Regions from separate parts of the Streptomyces sp. NBC_00846 genome, predicted to be linked through region 3. Evidence: riboswitches for the same ligand, from Rfam matches in the RefSeq annotation. Region 3 holds a riboswitch; each other region holds the start of a gene.
What was found. Region 3 has a riboswitch for cobalamin ahead of OG936_RS09330 (hypothetical protein). Riboswitches for the same ligand answer to the same signal wherever they lie in the genome.
Positions count from the first base shown of each region.

Region 1: it holds a riboswitch for cobalamin, as region 3 does, so the genes downstream of both, OG936_RS01335 (ABC transporter substrate-binding protein) here and OG936_RS09330 (hypothetical protein) in region 3, are expected to answer to the same signal.
Region 2: it holds a riboswitch for cobalamin, as region 3 does, so the genes downstream of both, OG936_RS23710 (ribonucleoside-diphosphate reductase subunit alpha) here and OG936_RS09330 (hypothetical protein) in region 3, are expected to answer to the same signal.

Region 1 covers NZ_CP108846.1:272,176-277,881, reverse strand. The annotation lists gene OG936_RS01355 (acyl-CoA dehydrogenase) at 1-242, shown strand, start outside; gene OG936_RS01350 (hypothetical protein) at 248-415, shown strand; gene OG936_RS01345 (acyl carrier protein) at 503-781, shown strand; gene OG936_RS01340 (beta-ketoacyl-[acyl-carrier-protein] synthase family protein) at 778-2,001, shown strand; cobalamin riboswitch at 2,081-2,271, shown strand; gene OG936_RS01335 (ABC transporter substrate-binding protein) at 2,333-3,373, shown strand; gene OG936_RS01330 (FecCD family ABC transporter permease) at 3,535-4,569, shown strand; gene OG936_RS01325 (ABC transporter ATP-binding protein) at 4,566-5,351, shown strand; gene OG936_RS01320 (DUF2382 domain-containing protein) at 5,436-5,706, opposite strand, start outside.
Region 2 covers NZ_CP108846.1:5,111,342-5,117,047, reverse strand. The annotation lists gene OG936_RS23730 (extracellular solute-binding protein) at 1-612, opposite strand, end outside; gene OG936_RS23725 (GntR family transcriptional regulator) at 892-1,656, shown strand; gene OG936_RS23720 (DUF3311 domain-containing protein) at 1,917-2,171, shown strand; gene mctP (monocarboxylate uptake permease MctP) at 2,168-3,805, shown strand; cobalamin riboswitch at 3,954-4,089, shown strand; gene OG936_RS23710 (ribonucleoside-diphosphate reductase subunit alpha) at 4,228-5,706, shown strand, end outside.
Region 3 covers NZ_CP108846.1:2,011,804-2,017,509, reverse strand. The annotation lists gene OG936_RS09345 (ABC transporter ATP-binding protein) at 1-174, opposite strand, end outside; gene OG936_RS09340 (energy-coupling factor transporter transmembrane component T) at 171-1,325, opposite strand; gene OG936_RS09335 (SCO2322 family protein) at 1,322-2,035, opposite strand; gene OG936_RS09330 (hypothetical protein) at 2,032-3,306, opposite strand; cobalamin riboswitch at 3,416-3,551, opposite strand; gene OG936_RS09325 (MBL fold metallo-hydrolase) at 3,611-4,663, opposite strand; gene OG936_RS09320 (aldehyde dehydrogenase) at 4,923-5,706, shown strand, end outside.

The DNA.
Region 1 (5,706 bases), 1.7 Mb from region 3:
GCGATCTGCTGGCCGCCGGTCATCTGACAGGTGACCAGGTCAACCGGCTGCCCGCGACCGTGGATCAGCTCATCACCGCCGTCGCCCCCCGGCTGCCGGCCCTCGTCGAATCCTTCGCGCTGCCGCAGGAACTGCTCGCCGACTGGCCCATCGCGGGGGCCGACTACGTCGACGCGTACGACGACCCGACGGCCGCCTGGCAGCGGCACGGCGGCCCGACGACGGTTCAGGGACCCCGATGAGGGCCGTGACCAGGACCGGAACGGGCCCGCGGACCGGCCGGGTACGGGAGGCGGCCGGGGCCCTCGGCGTCCGGGGCGTGCTGCTCGCCTTCTGGGGTACGGCGGCCGTCCTGGCCCGGTGGTGCGGACCCCCGCGGAAGAACGGTGCCGAATCGGTTCGCCACAAGGCGTAACTGGAGGCACGCCACCCAGTTGATCCGGCGTCGGGATGACGCCCCCACCGTCCCCGGCAGCCGTACCGAATGATGGAGAGGAAGCTCATGAGTACGATTCATCCCAAGATCACCGAGGTGCTCACACACACCTTCAAAGTGCCCGCCGCCGAGATCCGCCCGGATTCCACGATGGACAGCCTGGAGATGGACTCCCTCGCCGTCGCGGAGTTCGCCGTCCTCATCAGGGAGACGGCGGGCGCCGACGGGGACTTCGACAGGCTCCCCAAGAACGCCACCCTCGCCGACATCACGCGCTTCATCGACGCGACAGCGGGCCGCGGGACGCCGGTGAGCGGCTCGGCACCGGTGAGCAACGCCCGATGAACAGGCCCGCCGTTGCAGTCACCGGCCTGGGAATGATCACCCCGGTCGGCAACGACACCGAATCCACCTGGAAAGGTGTGTGCGCCGGAGTCTCGCCGGTGCGTACCGTCGCGGCACTCGAAGGGTGCGCGATCGACTTTGCCTGCACCGTCGACGGGATCGATCTGGACGCCGCGATCGGCGGCCGTACGTCCTTCCGGATGGGGAGGTACGTCAAGTTCGCCGTCCTCGCCGCCCGGGAGGCGGTCGCCGACGCCGGACTCGACCCGGCGCGGTGGGAGGGCAGCAGGGTCGCGGTGGTCGTCGGCACCAGCAGCGGGGGCTCCGCCTCGCTGACCGAGCAGGCCGTCGTACTCGACCGGCACGGACCGGACGCCGTCTCGCCGTCGGGCATCCTGCTCACCATCCCGAACATGCCGGCGGCCGAGATCGCGATCCAGTTGCGGGCCACCGGTCCCAGCATGGCACCCTGCACCGCGTGTTCGTCCGGTGTCACCGCCCTGTCCGTCGCCCGCGATCTCCTGGTCACCGGGCAGTGCGACATCGCGATCGCCGGAGCCACCGAGTCGATCGTCTACCCGGCCGCCATGGCGGGGTTCGCCCGGTCCGGAGCCGCGGCCCGGGCGCACGGCGACCCGGCCAGGCGGTGCCGGCCCTTCGCGGCCGACCGTGCCGGGCTGGTCATGGGCGAGGGCGCCGCCGTCATGGTGCTGGAACGGGCGGCCGACGCCGCGGCCCGGGGCGCCGGAGCCCGGGCGCTGCTCGCGGGCACCGGCGCCACCACCGACGCCCACCACCCCACCAGCCCGCACCCGTCCGGCGCGGTCGCCCAGGCGGCGGTCGAGGCCGCGCTGCGCGGCGCGGGCTGGGCGGCCGAGGACGTCGAGCACGTCAACGCGCACGGCACGGCGACACTCATCAACGACGCCACCGAGGCCGCCCTCATCGGCCGGGTCTACCCGCACCGGCCGCCCGTCACCGCCCCGAAGGGCGTACTGGGGCACTGCATGGGGGCGGCCGGAGCGATCGAGGCCGGACTGACCGTCCTCACGCTCCAGCGCGGAGTCGTACCGCCGATCGCCAACCTGGACGCCCCGGCACCCGAGTTCGACATCAACTGCGTCACCGAAGAACCGCTGCGGCTGCCCGTCCGGCGCGCCGTCAGCCACTCCTTCGGCTTCGGCGGACACAACGCCGTGATCGCTCTACAGCGTCCGTAGGCATCAGGCAGGTGGTGCGACGGGGAGCACAGCCCGGCGTACCACCGGCCACACCGCCCATGAACTGCGCAGATGCGCGTGATAGCTTGCCAGGGCCAGTCGAACTCCACGTAGGGGTCAGGGAATCCGGTGAGAATCCGGAACTGACGCGCAGCGGTGAGGGGGACGGGCGGGGCCACGGCCACTGGGAACCACCCTCGGGTGTCCTGGGAAGGCGTCCCGTCCGACAGAACCCGAGTCCGAAGACCTGCTGGCGGCTGCGACCCGCTACCGGGCGCAGAACTCCGTACAACGGGCTCCGCGCATGGGCCCAGAGACGCAGAGGGACTCCGTGCCGTCCATAGCCAGCCCCGTCCGCACCATCGCCCTGCTCACGGCGGGACTCGTCCTGCTGACCGCCTGCGGCGGCGGAACGAGCAACTCCGCCGCGAAGTCCGGCTCCGCCGACGGATATCCCGTGACGCTGAAGAACTGCGGACGCACCGTCACCGTCGAATCCCCGCCGCGCCGCGCCGTCTCCGTCGACCAGGGGTCGACGGAGATCCTGCTGTCGCTCGGCCTCGCCGACCGGCTGGCCGCCACTGCGACCTGGACCGACCCGGTGATGAAGGGCCTGGAGAAGGCCAATGCCGAGGTCCCCAGGATCGCCGACAACCGGCCCTCGTCGGAGAAGGTCCTCGACCAGGAGCCCGACTTCATCAGCGCGTCGTTCGAATCGACCCTCGCCAAGGGTGGCGTCGCCCCCCGCGAACAGTTCGAGGAACTCGGCGTACCCACCTACGTCTCGCCCGCCGACTGCACCGGCAAGGACAACAGCGGCGGCGGCGACGGAGCCCGTACCGAGCCACTGACCATGGACAGCGTCTACGGCGAAGTGCGCGACCTGGCAAGGGTGTTCGGCGTGCAGGAGCGCGGCGACACGCTCGTGGCGCGGCTGCGGGCCCGGGTGCAGAAGGCGACCGGGTCCATCGACGCCTCGGGTGCCACCCTCCTCTACTGGTTCTCCGACTCCAAGGCCCCTTACCTGGCCGGCTGTTGCGGAGCACCCGGCATCATCACCGGGGAACTCGGCGCGAAGAACGTCTTCGACGACACACACGAGGAATGGCCGCAGATCAGCTGGGAGACCGTTGCCGACCGCAACCCCGACGTCCTGGTCATCGGCGATCTGACCCGCAAGGCACAGACCGCCGAGAGCGCCACGAAGAAGATCGAATTCCTGGAGTCCAACCCCGTCACGAAGAACATGGACGCCGTCAGGCACAAGCGGTACATCCTGCTGAGCGGCCAGGCCATGAACCCGTCCATCCGGACGGTCGAGGGTGTGGAACGCGTCGCCGCCGGGCTGCGCACGTTCGGGCTCGCGGGGTGACGGACACCGGGCGGACCACGGCGGCGGACGAGCGACGCGCCTGCGAACCGACCGCGCGCGGCGGGGACGGTGTACGGAAGCTGCGCGGCGGGGACGAGACACGAAAGCTGCGCGGCGGGGACGGTGTACGGAAGCTGCGCGGCGGGGACGAGACACGAAAGCTGCGTGGCGGGGACGGTGTACGGAAGCTGCGTGGCGGGATCCTGTGGGCCTGCGGCGTCGCGCTGCTCGTGCTGTCCGTCGCGGTCGCCGTCACCATCGGCCCCGCCCGAATCTCCGTCGCCGACGTCTGGTCCACGGTGGCCGCCCACCTCGGCTGGGGCCGGACGCGGCTCACCCCGATCCGGGACGGCATCATCTGGAACCTGCGCATGCCGCGCACCCTGCTCGCAGCGGTGTGCGGCGCCGGGCTCGCGGTGTGCGGCACCGTCATGCAGTCCCTGCTCCGCAACCCGCTCGCCGACCCGTTCGTCCTCGGCGTCTCCTCCGGTGCGTCGACCGGCGCGGTCGTGGTCGTCGTCCTCGGGGCCGGTGGGGGAGTGGTGTCGCTCTCGGCCGGCGCGTTCATCGGCGCACTGTGCTCGTTCGCCCTGGTTCTGCTGCTGAGCCACACCCTGGGCGGCACGACCGACCGGGTCGTTCTCTCCGGTGTGGCCGCCATGCAGCTGTTCTCCGCGCTCACCTCCTTCGTGGTGATGACTTCCGCCGATGCCGAGCAGACCCGTGGGGTGCTGTTCTGGCTGCTCGGCTCGCTCAGCGGGGTCGGCTGGACCGATGTGTGGGTCTGTTCCGCCGTTCTCGTCCTGACGCTGCTGGTCTGCCTCGGACACGCCCGTACGCTCGACGCCTTCGCGTTCGGCGTGGACGCCGCCGCCGCGCTCGGCGTCCAGGTCGCCCGCACCCGGATCGTGCTGCTCTGCACGACCGCGCTGCTGACCGCCGCGCTCGTCAGCTCGGCGGGCGCCGTCGGCTTCGTCGGACTGGTACTGCCGCACGCCGCCCGGGCACTCGCCGGCTCCGGGCACCGGCGGCTGCTGCCGGTCACCGCACTGGCCGGAGCCGTGTTCCTGGTCTGGGTCGACACGCTCGCCAGGACGGTCCTCGATCCGCAGGAGGTGCCGGTGGGTGTCGTCACCGCGCTCATCGGCGTGCCCGCGTTCGTCCTGGTCCTGTACCGCACCCGGAGGATCACATGACGGGGGGAGCGACGGACGGGCTGCGTGCCGAGCGGGTCGGACGGGCGGCGGGCGGCCGCCTCGTCCTCGACGGGGTCCACCTCGCCCCGCCGCCCGGCGCGACCGTCGGGCTGATCGGGCCGAACGGCTCCGGCAAGTCCACCCTGCTGCGGGTGCTCGCCGGGGTGCTCGCCCCGGAGACGGGCGTGGTCACCCTCGACGGCCGGCGGCTCGACGAGATCGGCCGCCGGACCGTGGCCCAGCGAGTCGCCGTGGTCGACCAGCATGCCGTCACCCAGGTCGAGTTGAGCGTCCTGGACGTCGTGCGCCTCGGGCGCGTCCCGCACCGCAGGGCCTGGTCGGCGCCCGGCCGGGCGGACGACGACGCGGTGCGCGAGGCCCTCGAGCGGACCGGTCTCGCCGACCGGGCCGGCCAGTCCTGGCACACCCTCTCCGGAGGCGAGCGGCAACGCGTCCAGATCGCGCGCGCACTGGCTCAGCAACCACGTGAACTGCTCCTCGACGAGCCGACGAACCACCTCGACATCCAGCACCAGCTGGAACTGCTGTCACTGATCACCTCGCTGCCCCTCACCTGCGTGATCGCACTGCACGACCTCAACCTGGCCGCGATGTTCTGCGACCGGATCGTCGTCCTGGAGGAGGGACGTGTGGTGGCCGCCGGAAGCCCCACCGAAGTGATCACCGAGGAACTCATCGCCGACGTCTACCGGGTGCGGGCGCTGGTCACTCCGGACGGCCCCGACGGGCGGCCCACGGTGCGCTTCCTGCCGGAGCCCTGACGGCGAGAGAGCGGGCCCCGGCACCTCACGGGGCCCGCCCCTCACTCGCGTTCTCGTGCGGCTGTCGGCCGCTCTGCGCGGGGGTCAGTGGCGGCGCCCTCGGCCGGACTCGCCACCCATGCCCTTGCCTCCGATGTCTCCGCCCCCGATGCTCTTGTCGTCCGCGTAGTCGATCTGTTCCTTGCGGAGTTCGGCGGACACCTCCTTCTGCTCGGTCACCTTCTTGGTCTCCATGCGCACCCGCTCGACCGGCACGGTCTCCTTGCGCGTGGTGGCGCGCTCGGCGTGCAGGGTCACCTCGACATCCTGCTCGCGGATGTCCGTGGGCCCCGTCGCCCTGTCGCCGGGCCGCAGC
Region 2 (5,706 bases), 3.1 Mb from region 3:
GAAGAAGTACCAGTTCTGGCCGGGCAGGTAGATCGGCTCGGCCTTGCCCTTCTTCTTGATGGCGTCGAGGTCCTTGAAGAACTCGTCACGCGTCTTCGGGGTGTCCTTGACGCCGGCGTCGGCCCAGACCTTCTTGTTGTAGATGACGACACGGTTGGCGAAGTACCAGGGAGCGGCGTACTGCTTGCCGTCGAAGACCGAGGACTGGTTGAGGGACTCGACCCAGTCGCCGCCGATCTCCTTCTTGAGGTCGCCGAGGTCGGCGAGGCCGCCGGTGGCCGCGTACGCGGGGGTCTGGGTGTTGCCGACCTCGATGACGTCCGGCGGGGTCGACTCGGAGAGAGCGGTGGTGATCTTCTGCTGAATGCCGTCCCACTTCTGGGTCTCGAACTTCAGCGTGGCGCCGGTCTTCTTCTTGAAGGCCGCGGTCAGGTCCTTGGTCCAGCCGGGAGGCGTGGAGCCGTCCATGGCCCAGACGGTGAGGGTCTCGCCCTTGTAGCTGTCCGGGCCGGTCTTCTTACCGCTGTCGCTACCGCCGTCGTCGGACCCGCACGCCGCCAGGCCGATCATCATGCCCGCGACGCCGATCGCCGCGATGAGCTTGCGCTTCACGCCAAACCCTCCTCAGGGATACTGCAACCCCGCCCACCGCGAAGACATTCGACGAGTACTGCTGGGGCTGGACCTGGTCTTTAATGGTTTAGACCAGCACCGGGAGCTTGGCCTAGACCTTTAGGGGTGTCAAGGGTGTATAAGAAGTGCACTCGTGTCCGTTATAGGACCGACACCTCAGGGAGGGCGACGAGCCGTGACCGGACCGTGCCACCATGTGAGCCGCGACAGACGGAGGAGCCGGTGACGGCAGCAACGCAGCAGTCGGGAAGGCGGGCCATGGGTGCCGACGGGGGCAGTACGGAGAACGGGACGGGCGCGGCCACGCGGACGGCGCGCGTACCGAAGTACTACCGGCTGAAGCGACATCTCCTCGACATGACGGACACCATGCCGCCGGGCACCCCCGTGCCCCCGGAGCGGACCCTGGCCGCCGAGTTCGACACCTCGCGCACGACCGTGCGCCAGGCGCTCCAGGAGCTGGTCGTCGAGGGCCGGCTGGAGCGCATCCAGGGCAAGGGCACCTTCGTGGCCAAGCCGAAGGTCTCGCAGGCCCTGCAACTCACCTCGTACACCGAGGACATGCGCGCCCAGGGGCTGGAACCGACGTCCCAGTTGCTGGACATCGGCTATGTCACGGCCGATGACACGCTCGCCGGGCTGCTGGATATCTCGGCCGGCGGCCGGGTGCTGCGGATCGAGCGGCTGCGGCTGGCCAGCGGGGAGCCGATGGCGATCGAGACCACGCACCTCTCAGCCAAACGCTTCCCGGCGCTGCGCCGTTCACTGGTGAAGTACGCCTCCCTCTACACCGCGCTGGCCGAGGTGTACGACGTCCGGCTGGCCGAGGCCGAGGAGACCATCGAGACCTCGCTCGCCACCCCGCGCGAAGCCGGCCTGCTCGGTACGGATGTGGGCCTGCCGATGCTGATGCTGTCCCGGCACTCGCTCGACGGCCGGGGCGAGCCGGTGGAGTGGGTGCGCTCGGTCTACCGCGGCGACCGGTACAAGTTCGTGGCCCGCCTGAAGCGGCCGACGGACTGAACCTGCCGCGGCGACCGACTGCTCCCGGTCACCGCACCCCGTACGCACAGCCGCGTCGGCCCCCGTGGACACCACGGGGGCCGTTCGCACGTCCTGGTCCGGCCCAACTCTCGTACGTTTGACAATATTCCGAACATTCGCGCCCACCCGCGGGACCGTTGCCGGACCGCAATGCGGACAGGGGGTGACGGTGGCCGGAAGCCTCCCCTAGATTTCCTGCGCATTACACCAGGTGATCAGCGAGGGGACGGAGTCGCCGCATGCCAGCAGATCCAGAAGGAAAACCACCGACCGTCACACCGGTACGGGTGATCATCGCCCTCTGCCTCATCGCGCCGTTCGTGGCGATGCTCTGGGTGAGTTCGTACGCGAAGGTGGACCCCACCTTCATCGGCATTCCGTTCTTCTACTGGTACCAGATGCTCTGGGTGCTGATCTCCACCGCGCTCACGATGATCGCGTACAAGCTGTGGCAGCGTGACCAGCGCGCCCGCAAGGGGGGTGCGTCGGCATGAAGGACGGCGTGAACGGCGTCGCGCTCGGCGTCTTCATCTTCTTCTTCGTGGCCGTCACGGTCATGGGCTTCCTCGCGGCACACTGGCGAAAGGCCGAGAACGAGGCCAGCCTCGACGAATGGGGCCTGGGCGGACGGTCGTTCGGCACCTGGGTCACCTGGTTCCTGCTCGGCGGCGACCTGTACACCGCGTACACCTTCGTCGCCGTGCCCGCGGCGATCTACGCGGCGGGCGCGGCCGGCTTCTTCGCCGTGCCGTACACGATCCTCGTGTACCCGCTGATCTTCACCTTCCTGCCGCGGCTCTGGTCGGTCTCGCACAAGCACGGCTACGTGACCACCTCGGACTTCGTCCGCGGCCGCTTCGGCTCGAAGGGACTGTCGCTGGCGGTCGCCGTCACGGGCATCCTCGCCACGATGCCGTACATCGCGCTCCAACTCGTCGGTATCCAGGCGGTGCTGGACGTGATGGGCGTCGGCGGCGGCGAGAACACCCACTGGTTCGTCAAGGACCTGCCGCTGCTGATCGCGTTCGCGGTGCTCGCCGCGTACACCTACTCGTCCGGTCTGCGGGCACCCGCGCTGATCGCGTTCGTCAAGGACGGACTGATCTATCTGGTCATCGTGGTGGCGATCATCTACATCCCGATCAAGCTCGGCGGCTTCGACAACATCTTCGCCAAGGCGGGCGAGGCGTTCTCGCAGACCAATCCGGCGACCGGCAAGCCGCGCGGCGCGCTCGCGCCGGGCGAGGCGGGTCAATGGGGTTACGCCACCCTGGCGTTGGGCTCGGCGCTGGCGCTGTTCATGTATCCGCACTCGATCACGGCGACGCTCTCCAGCCGCAGCCGCAATGTGATCCGGCGCAACACCACGATCCTGCCGCTGTACTCGCTGATGCTGGGCCTGCTGGCGTTGCTCGGCTTCATGGCGATCGCCGCCGGAATCAAGGTCGACAACGGCCAGTTGGCCATCCCGCAGCTGTTCGAGACCATGTTCCCGGACTGGTTCGCGGGTGTCGCGTTCGCCGCCATCGGCATCGGCGCGCTGGTGCCCGCCGCGATCATGTCGATCGCCGCGGCGAACCTCTTCACCCGCAACATCTACAAGGACTTCCTGAAGCCGGACGCGACCCCGGAGCAGGAGACCAAGGTCTCCAAGCTGGTGTCGCTACTGGTGAAGGTCGGCGCGCTCGCCTTCGTCCTCACCATGGACAAGACGGTCGCGATCAACTTCCAGCTGCTCGGCGGGATCTGGATCCTCCAGACGATGCCGGCCCTGGTCGGCGGCCTGTTCACCCGCTGGTTCCACCGCTGGGCGCTGCTCGCGGGCTGGGCGGTCGGCATGGTGTACGGGACGGTGGCCGCGTACGGCGTCGCCAGCCCGACCCAGGCGCACTTCGGCGGGTCGTCCAAGGAGATCCCGGGCATCGGCGAGATCGGCTACATCGGTCTCACGGCGTTCGTGCTGAACGTGGTGGTGACGGTGGTGCTCACCTTCGTCCTGAACGCCGTGAAGGCACCCGCCGGGATCGACGAGACCTCGCCGGCCGACTACACGGCCGACGCGGGCGACAAGGGCGTCCAGGTGGAGCTCCCGCCGGCCGCGGCAGGGGCGCCGGGCGGCGGCCGCTGACGGCCGCTCCCACAGCCGTACGACGGCCCGTCGAGCCCCCTCCAGCGGGGCGCGACGGGCCGTCCGTGCGCTCGGCGGCGGGCCGTACGCGCGCCCCGAGTTATGTTGCGCGACACAACATGTGGGGGCTGCCTCAGCGGACGGCCCCCACATGTATGCTCATGCTCGCTGTCGCCGCAGGGGAATCCGGTGCGAATCCGGAACTGTCCCGCAACGGTATGTTCGGTGCGCTTTTGCGCACCCCCGAGTAAGTCCGAGGACCTGCCGACAGTTCATCCGGCTCGACCGAACCGGATGCCAGACGTCCGGGCCTCGCGGTTGGGCCGGTGGACGCCGTGCGGAGTGCTGCCCCGACCCGGGCCCGCCTCTGTCCGGCTGCCCCGTTCCCCGCCGGCCCCGAGCCGAGCGAGGGAGAGCACCACGTGACCATCGCGCCAGCCGATCCGGCTTCAGTCGCCGCGTCCGAAGCGGCCGAGTCCGAGGCAACCGCACACGACGGACCGGGAACCGCGCTGCTGCGGACCCTGACCGGCCTCACCGTCGATCTGCCCGACACCGACCCCGGTCGCGTCGCCGCCGCCGCGCTGCGCGGCCGCAGCGCCCGGGCGGACGAGGCCGAACTGCGCGCGCTGGCCACCGAGGCCGCCGCGGGGCTGATCTCCGAGGACCCCGCCTACTCCCGGCTCGCCGCCCGGCTCCTGACCCTCGCCATCGCCGACGAGGCGGCCGGCCAGGGCGCCGTCTCCTTCTCCGCCTCGATCGCCGTCGGACACCGCGAGGGCCTGATCGCGGACCGCACCGCCGAGTTCGTCGCGCTGCACGCGGCCGCCCTCGACGCGCTGGTGGAGCGTTCGCTGGCCGCCGGCGCCGACGACCGCTTCGGCTACTTCGGGCTGCGGACCCTGCACAGCCGCTATCTGCTGCGCCACCCGCACACCCGCCAGGTCATCGAGACGCCCCAGCACTTCATGCTGCGGGTCGCGTCCGGGCTCGCTGAGAACACTGCACTCGGTTCAGAAGCGGGGCAGCGCGCCCTGGACGAAGTGGCGTCGCTGTACGGGCTGATGAGCCGGCTCGACTATCTGCCGTCCTCGCCGACCCTGTTCAACTCCGGCACCCGGCACCCGCAGATGTCCTCCTGCTACCTGCTGGACTCCCCGCTCGACGAACTCGACTCGATCTACGACCGCTACCACCAGGTGGCGCGGCTCTCGAAGCACGCGGGCGGCATCGGTCTCTCGTACTCCCGCATCCGCGCCCGCGGCTCGCTGATCCGTGGCACCAACGGGCACTCCAACGGCATCGTGCCGTTCCTGAAGACGCTCGACGCGTCCGTCGCCGCGGTCAACCAGGGCGGCCGTCGCAAGGGCGCCGCCGCCGTCTACCTGGAGACCTGGCACGCGGACATCGAGGAGTTCCTGGAGCTGCGCGACAACACGGGCGAGGACCAGCGGCGTACGCACAACCTCAACCTGGCGCACTGGATCCCGGACGAGTTCATGCGCCGGGTCGACGCGGACGGCGACTGGTCGCTGTTCTCGCCCGCCGACGTCCCCGAGCTGGTCGACCTGTGGGGCGACGCGTTCGACGCCGTGTACCGGGCCGCCGAGGCCAAGGGGCTGGCCCGCAAGTCGATGCCGGCCCGCGAGCTGTACGGCCGGATGATGCGGACCCTGGCGCAGACGGGCCAGGGCTGGATGACGTTCAAGGACGCCTCCAACCGGACCGCGAACCAGACCGCCGAGCCGGGCCGCGTCGTCCACTCGTCGAATCTGTGCACCGAGATCCTCGAAGTCACCGACGACGCCGAGACGGCCGTCTGCAACCTGGGTTCGGTCAACCTCGGCGCGTTCGTCGCCGACGGTTCCATCGACTGGGAGCGGCTGGACGCCACCGTCCGT
Region 3 (5,706 bases):
GCCGGTGAAGTGCGGCACGAGACCGGAAACGGCGCCCAGCAGCGTCGACTTGCCGACCCCGGACGGGCCGACGAGCAGCACCAACTCGCCCTCGGGCACGGTCAGATCGACCCCGCAGAGGGTGGGCCGCTCCGTCCCCTCGTACTGCACCGAGACCTGCTCGAACCGGATCACTCGATCTCCTTGGAACGCGGGGCGCCCGGCGACGGCGGCACGGGCGCCACCACCGCGGGCAGCAGCCCGATCAGCACCGCGGCCGCGGGCCACAGCGGAAGCACCGGCGCGGTCAGCGGCACGACGCCGGGGCGCAGCGCCTCCGCGTCGACACCGCCCGCCCAGATCATCGCCACGGCCACGGCGACCCCCGAACCCGCCACCAGCCAGGCCCGCGCACCCCACCGGTCGGGCCGGTAGCGGGTACGGACCGAGCGGGCCCCGCCGAGCCGCAGTCCGGCCAGCGCGGCCACCAGCCCGGCGACGAGCAGCGGCAGGCCGTACACCGCGCCCTGCGCGGCCAGCAGCCCGTACGTACCCGCGCACACCCCGAGCAGCCCGCCGAGCGTGAGGACGTTCGTGGTGTGCCGGACGGCGGGCGGGACCTGGGCGCTGCGCCCGTATCCGCGCGCGTCCATCGAGGCCGCCACCGCGACGGACCGCTCCAACGCGCCCTCCAGGACCGGCAGTCCGATCTGGAGGACCGCCTTGATACCGCCCGTCGGGCGGCCCCGCAGCCGCCGTGCGGTGCGCAGCCGCACCACATCGGCGACCATGTTCGGCGCGAACGTCATCGCGACGACGACGGCGACCCCCGCCTCGTACAGCGCACCCGGCAGCGACTTCAGCAGCCGGGCCGGGTTGGCGAGCGAGTTCGCCGCGCCGACGCAGATCAGCAGGGTCGCCAGCTTCGCCCCGTCGTACAGCGCGAAGAGCAGCTGCTCGGCGGTGACCCGGCCACCGATCCTGACCCCCTTCGCCCAGTCGGGCAGCGGCACTTCGGGGAGGGTGAACAGCGGATGCGTGCCGGGGATCGGCGAACCGAGGAAGACGGAGAAGACCAGCCGCACACCGACGACGAACAGCCCGATCTTGATGAAGGCCCCGTACGAACGGGCCCACGGCGCGTCCGTACGCCGCGCCGCGACCACATAGCCCGCCACCGCCACCAGCAGTCCGAGCAGCAGCGGATTGGTGGTCCGGGACGCGGCGGTGGCGAGGCCGAGCGCCCACAGCCACCAGGCCCCGGCGGGCAGCGCGTTGCTACGGGTCGCCCCGGGGGCGCGCAGCGGGCGGCGCGGCCGGACCGGGCCGGTGGTCGGGGCGGTCATCCGCGGCGGCGGGCCTGTACGACCGCGGCTATGCCGAGGACGAGTACGGCGCCGACACCGACGAGCACCCCGACGGACGGACCGCCACCGGAGTCGCCGGATCCACCGGAGGCGCTGGAGCCGCCGGCGGCGGAAGCGGAGGACCTGGCGGACTCGGCGGGAGCCGCGGATCCGGAGGCGGCAGGCGTCCCGTGCCCGTCGCCCGAGACCTGTTCGCCGCAGCCGGAGCCGGGATACCCGGATATGGCGCAGAGCAGCGCGGCGCTGCTGTAGCGCAGCGGCTTGGCCACCGAGGCGAGCGCCTCCGCGGTGCTGGCGTCCGGGGCGACCTGTGCGCACGCGGTACGCGACGCGGGCGGCGTCTCGCCGGCCGGGGCGTCCGCCGCGGTGCCCGGATCGATGACCAGCGCGACCCGCTTACTGCCGTCCTTGGCCGGGGTGCCCGCGCAGATCTTCGCGAAGTCGGGGGAGTGGCGCGGTTTCGCCGCGTCCTGGGAGTCCTTGCTCACGGCGAAGCGGAAGCCCTGCACCGCGCCGTCGTCCGGCCGGACCAGGGACGGGCCCTGGGTGGCGTACGTCCAGCCGGTGCCGGAGCCCTCCCAGAACGACCAGTACCGGTAGCCCGCCGCCTGGGCCGTCCCCGCGCCGAGCACGGCCAGGACGGCGCTCAGGACCACCAGGAGAGCGGCGGTCCTTCCCGCCCGCCTCACAGCTGCCGGTTCTTCCGGCGGCCGCTGATCAGGAAGCCGGCGCCCGCACCGACGACGAGACCGATGCCGACGTACCACCACACACCGCCGATCACGTCGTCGCCGCTGTGGACCTCGTCCTTCTCCGTCGCCACGTACCCGGTGTCGGCGGTCGGGTCGGGCGTCGTGATCGCCGCGGGCGCGGGGCCGGTCGCGTTCAGCCGGTCGACGAGGTTGACGCCGCCGAAGTGGCGGGCGTCGGCGCCGGCCGCGTGCGCGGCCAGGATCAGCTGCGCGTAGGCGGCCGGGCCGCCCTGCTCGGCCCAGGACCCGGAGTTCTTCTTCAGCCAGGTCATGGCCTTGGCGGTCTCGTCCTGGTGGCCCGCGGCGGACAGCGCGACGACCGCGTCCGCGGTGTTGCCGAAGTCGGGCTGCGGGGTGGAGTCGGCGGCGCCGGGCATCGGCGCCAGGTCGAGGTGACCGCTGGTGGCGAGGGCACCTGCAAGGAAGTGGGCGCCGTTCTGGGCGGCCTGCTCGGGCGTGAGACCGGAGCCGGGGTGGCAGCTGGGCGCCTTGGAGGAGGTGTTGTTCCCGACGGCCAGGGCCTTGCCCATCGTGCCGAGCACGGCGGCCGCGGTGGCGTCCGCGTTGGCGGCGAGCTTCCCGGCCTTGTCGGGCTGGTAGGCGAAGGCACCGCCGTCCTTGCCGCCGCACGGGATCGCGAGCGCCAGCAGCGGGTCGTAGGGGGTCTTGCCGCCGGGGGTGGTGATGTCGCCGAGCCGCTGGCCCTGCCGGGCGAGGGCGCCGATCACGAGCGAGGTGGAGTTGGCGTCGCTGGCCGCGCCCGCGGCGTAGCCCCAGCCGCCGTCCTCGTTCTGCACGGACTTCAGCCAGCGGACCGAGTCGTTCACGGTCTCCCGGTGCCCGCCCACCTCGACGAGCGCCTGGACGGCGGCCGCGGTGGCGTTGGTGTCCAGCATGGTCTTGTCGGTGCACGGCTGGGAGACGTCGGGCCGGTACGCGGCGTAGGCGCCGTTGGAGCACTGCTGGGCGATCAGCCAGTCCACCGCCTTCGCGGCGGGCGTGACGCCCTCTACCCGCTGGGCGAGGAAGGCCAGCGACTGCCGCCAGACACCGTCGTAGGTGGGGTCCTTCGTGCCGTACAGCCCGGACGGCAGTGCGGCGGACGGCGAGGACGACGGGGACGGCGCTGCGATCGCGACCGGGGCAGCGGCCGCACAGAGCACGGTGGCGGTGGCGGCGAGCGTTGCTGCTCTGCGGCGTACGGTCATGGCGGGCGGGGCCTCTCCTGCGGGGGGATCCGGGCACAGGCACGCTCACGCACCAGGCTCCGGCCCCGTATACCTCGACGGTGCCGACCACCGGGGTTCCGGTGGCCGCGAGCCGGTCACGACCGCGGACAGGGCATTCCGACTCACCGTCCTGGACGACGGTTCACGGCTGCGTGGTCAGTGCCGGATTTGCACCGGCTTCCCCCTGAACGGGCATGATGACGACTCGCACACTCTACCGGGCGGCTCCGGACGGACTCCGGGCCGGTGGCGGCGCGGGCCCGCTGCCGCCGTAGCCGGGTGGTCACACCGCGATGTACGTCACCGGCTCGCTCCCCGCCACCGCCTCCGCGCGACCCAGCTTCACCAGCCGCCGCAGATGCGCCTCGGCCTCCGAGACGGCGATGTTCCGCGAACCGTGCGGGATCTGCTCCCAGGGCCGGTTCCACTCCATCCGCTCGGCCAGCTCCCACGGAGTCAGCGGTGTGGCCAGCAGCGCGAGCAGCCCGGTCAGCCGGTCCTCGTGGTGGTCCAGGAGTTCCCGTACGCGCCCCGCGGAATCCGCGAACGCGTACTGATGGGCGGGCAGCACCTCCGCGGCCCCGAGCCCGCCGATGCGCTCCAGCGAGTCGAGGTAGTCGCCGAGGGGGTCGGTGACCGTCGTGTCGTCCGGGTCCTCGTACAGCCCGATGTGCGGGCTGATCCCCGGCAGCAGATGATCGCCCGAGAAGAGCCTCCCCCGCCCCGGCAGATTGCCCGGATGCTCCTCCTCCAGATGCAGACAGACATGGCCGGGCGTGTGCCCCGGCGTCCAGATGGCCCGCAGCGTGCGCCCCGCCAGATCGAGAAGCTCCCCGGGGACGATCTCCCGGTCCGGAAGCGCGGCCCGCAGCCCCGGCAGGGTCCGCATCCGGCCCCCGTCCGCCGCGGCGGCCCGCAACGGCGCGAGATGCTCCTCGGGCGCACCGACCGTGGTGAGCTTCGCCACCAGGTACTTCAGCCAGGTACCCGGTTCCGACTCCCGGGTCCGGCGCACGATCGCCGCGTCCGCCGCGTGCATGGCGATCCAGGCCCCGGACGCCTCACGGACCTGCCCGGACAGCCCGTGGTGATCGGGGTGGTGGTGGGTGATGACCACCCCGTGGATGTCACCGACACCCGTCCCGACGGCGTCGAGCCCGGCGGTGAGCGTGTCCCACGCCTCCGGATCGTCCCAACCCGTGTCGATCAGGACCGGCCCGCGATCGGTGTCGAGGACGTGCACGAGGGTGTGGCCGAGTGGATTGTCCGGGATGGGGACCTTGATGCTGTGCACGCCCCCGCCGTGGTCGGTCACCTGCGCGGTCACCTGTGTCATGGGGCCCCATCTCTCTCTCGGCGGCGTGCAGTTGTGGTACGTCGCGCCCACTGTAACCAGAACTTGTTTCAGTAGTAGCCGGTCGACTGTCCGTAGGTGGTGCGCACACGTCGTGCGCCGTGGGCGGTGAGGGGCGATCCGTTGTGCCCGGGCGGGCTTCGTCGCGGCCGTGGACTCCTGGAACTGGAACTGGTATCAGTTCTGACACAGAGTCAGACAATGAGTCGGGTAACGTGCCGGGCCGCGGGAGGCAGCAGCCATGACCGAGCTTGTCGAACACGGAAAACTTTTCATCGGCGGGGAGTTGGTCGATCCGCTGGGCCGGGATGTCATCGAGGTCATCTCCCCGCACACCGAACAGGTCATCGGCCGGGTGCCGCATGCCTGCGAGGGGGACGTGGACCGAGCCGTCGCCGCCGCCCGACGGGCGTTCGACGACGGGCCCTGGCCGCGGATGACCGTGGACGAACGGATCGCGGTGATCACCCGGATCAAGGACGCGTTCGCCGCGCGGTACGAGGAGATCGCCCGGGTCATCAGCACGGAGAACGGCACCCCGTACACGTCGAGTGTCATGGTGCAGGCGCTCGCCGCGATGATGGTGTGGGACGCGGCGATCACCGTCGCCCGCGGCTTCTCGTACGAGGAGCGCCGGGACGGGGCGCTCGGGCCGCTGCTCGTGCGCCGGGAGCCGGTGGGGGTGGTCGCGGCCGTGGTGCCGTGGAACGTCCCGCAGTTCACCGCCGCCGCGAAACTCGCGCCCGCGCTGCTGGCCGGCTGCTCCGCCGTACTCAAGGTCTCGCCCGAATCCCCTCTGGACGCCTACATCCTGGCCGAGATCGTCGCCGAGGCGGGGCTGCCGGAGGGGGTGCTCTCGATCCTGCCGGCCGACCGCGAGGTCAGCGAGTACCTGGTCGGGCATTCCGGCGTCGACAAGGTGTCGTTCACCGGGTCCGTGGCCGCGGGACGCCGGGTGATGGAGGTCGCCTCCCGCAACCTCACCCGCGTCACGCTGGAACTGGGCGGCAAGTCCGCCGCCGTGA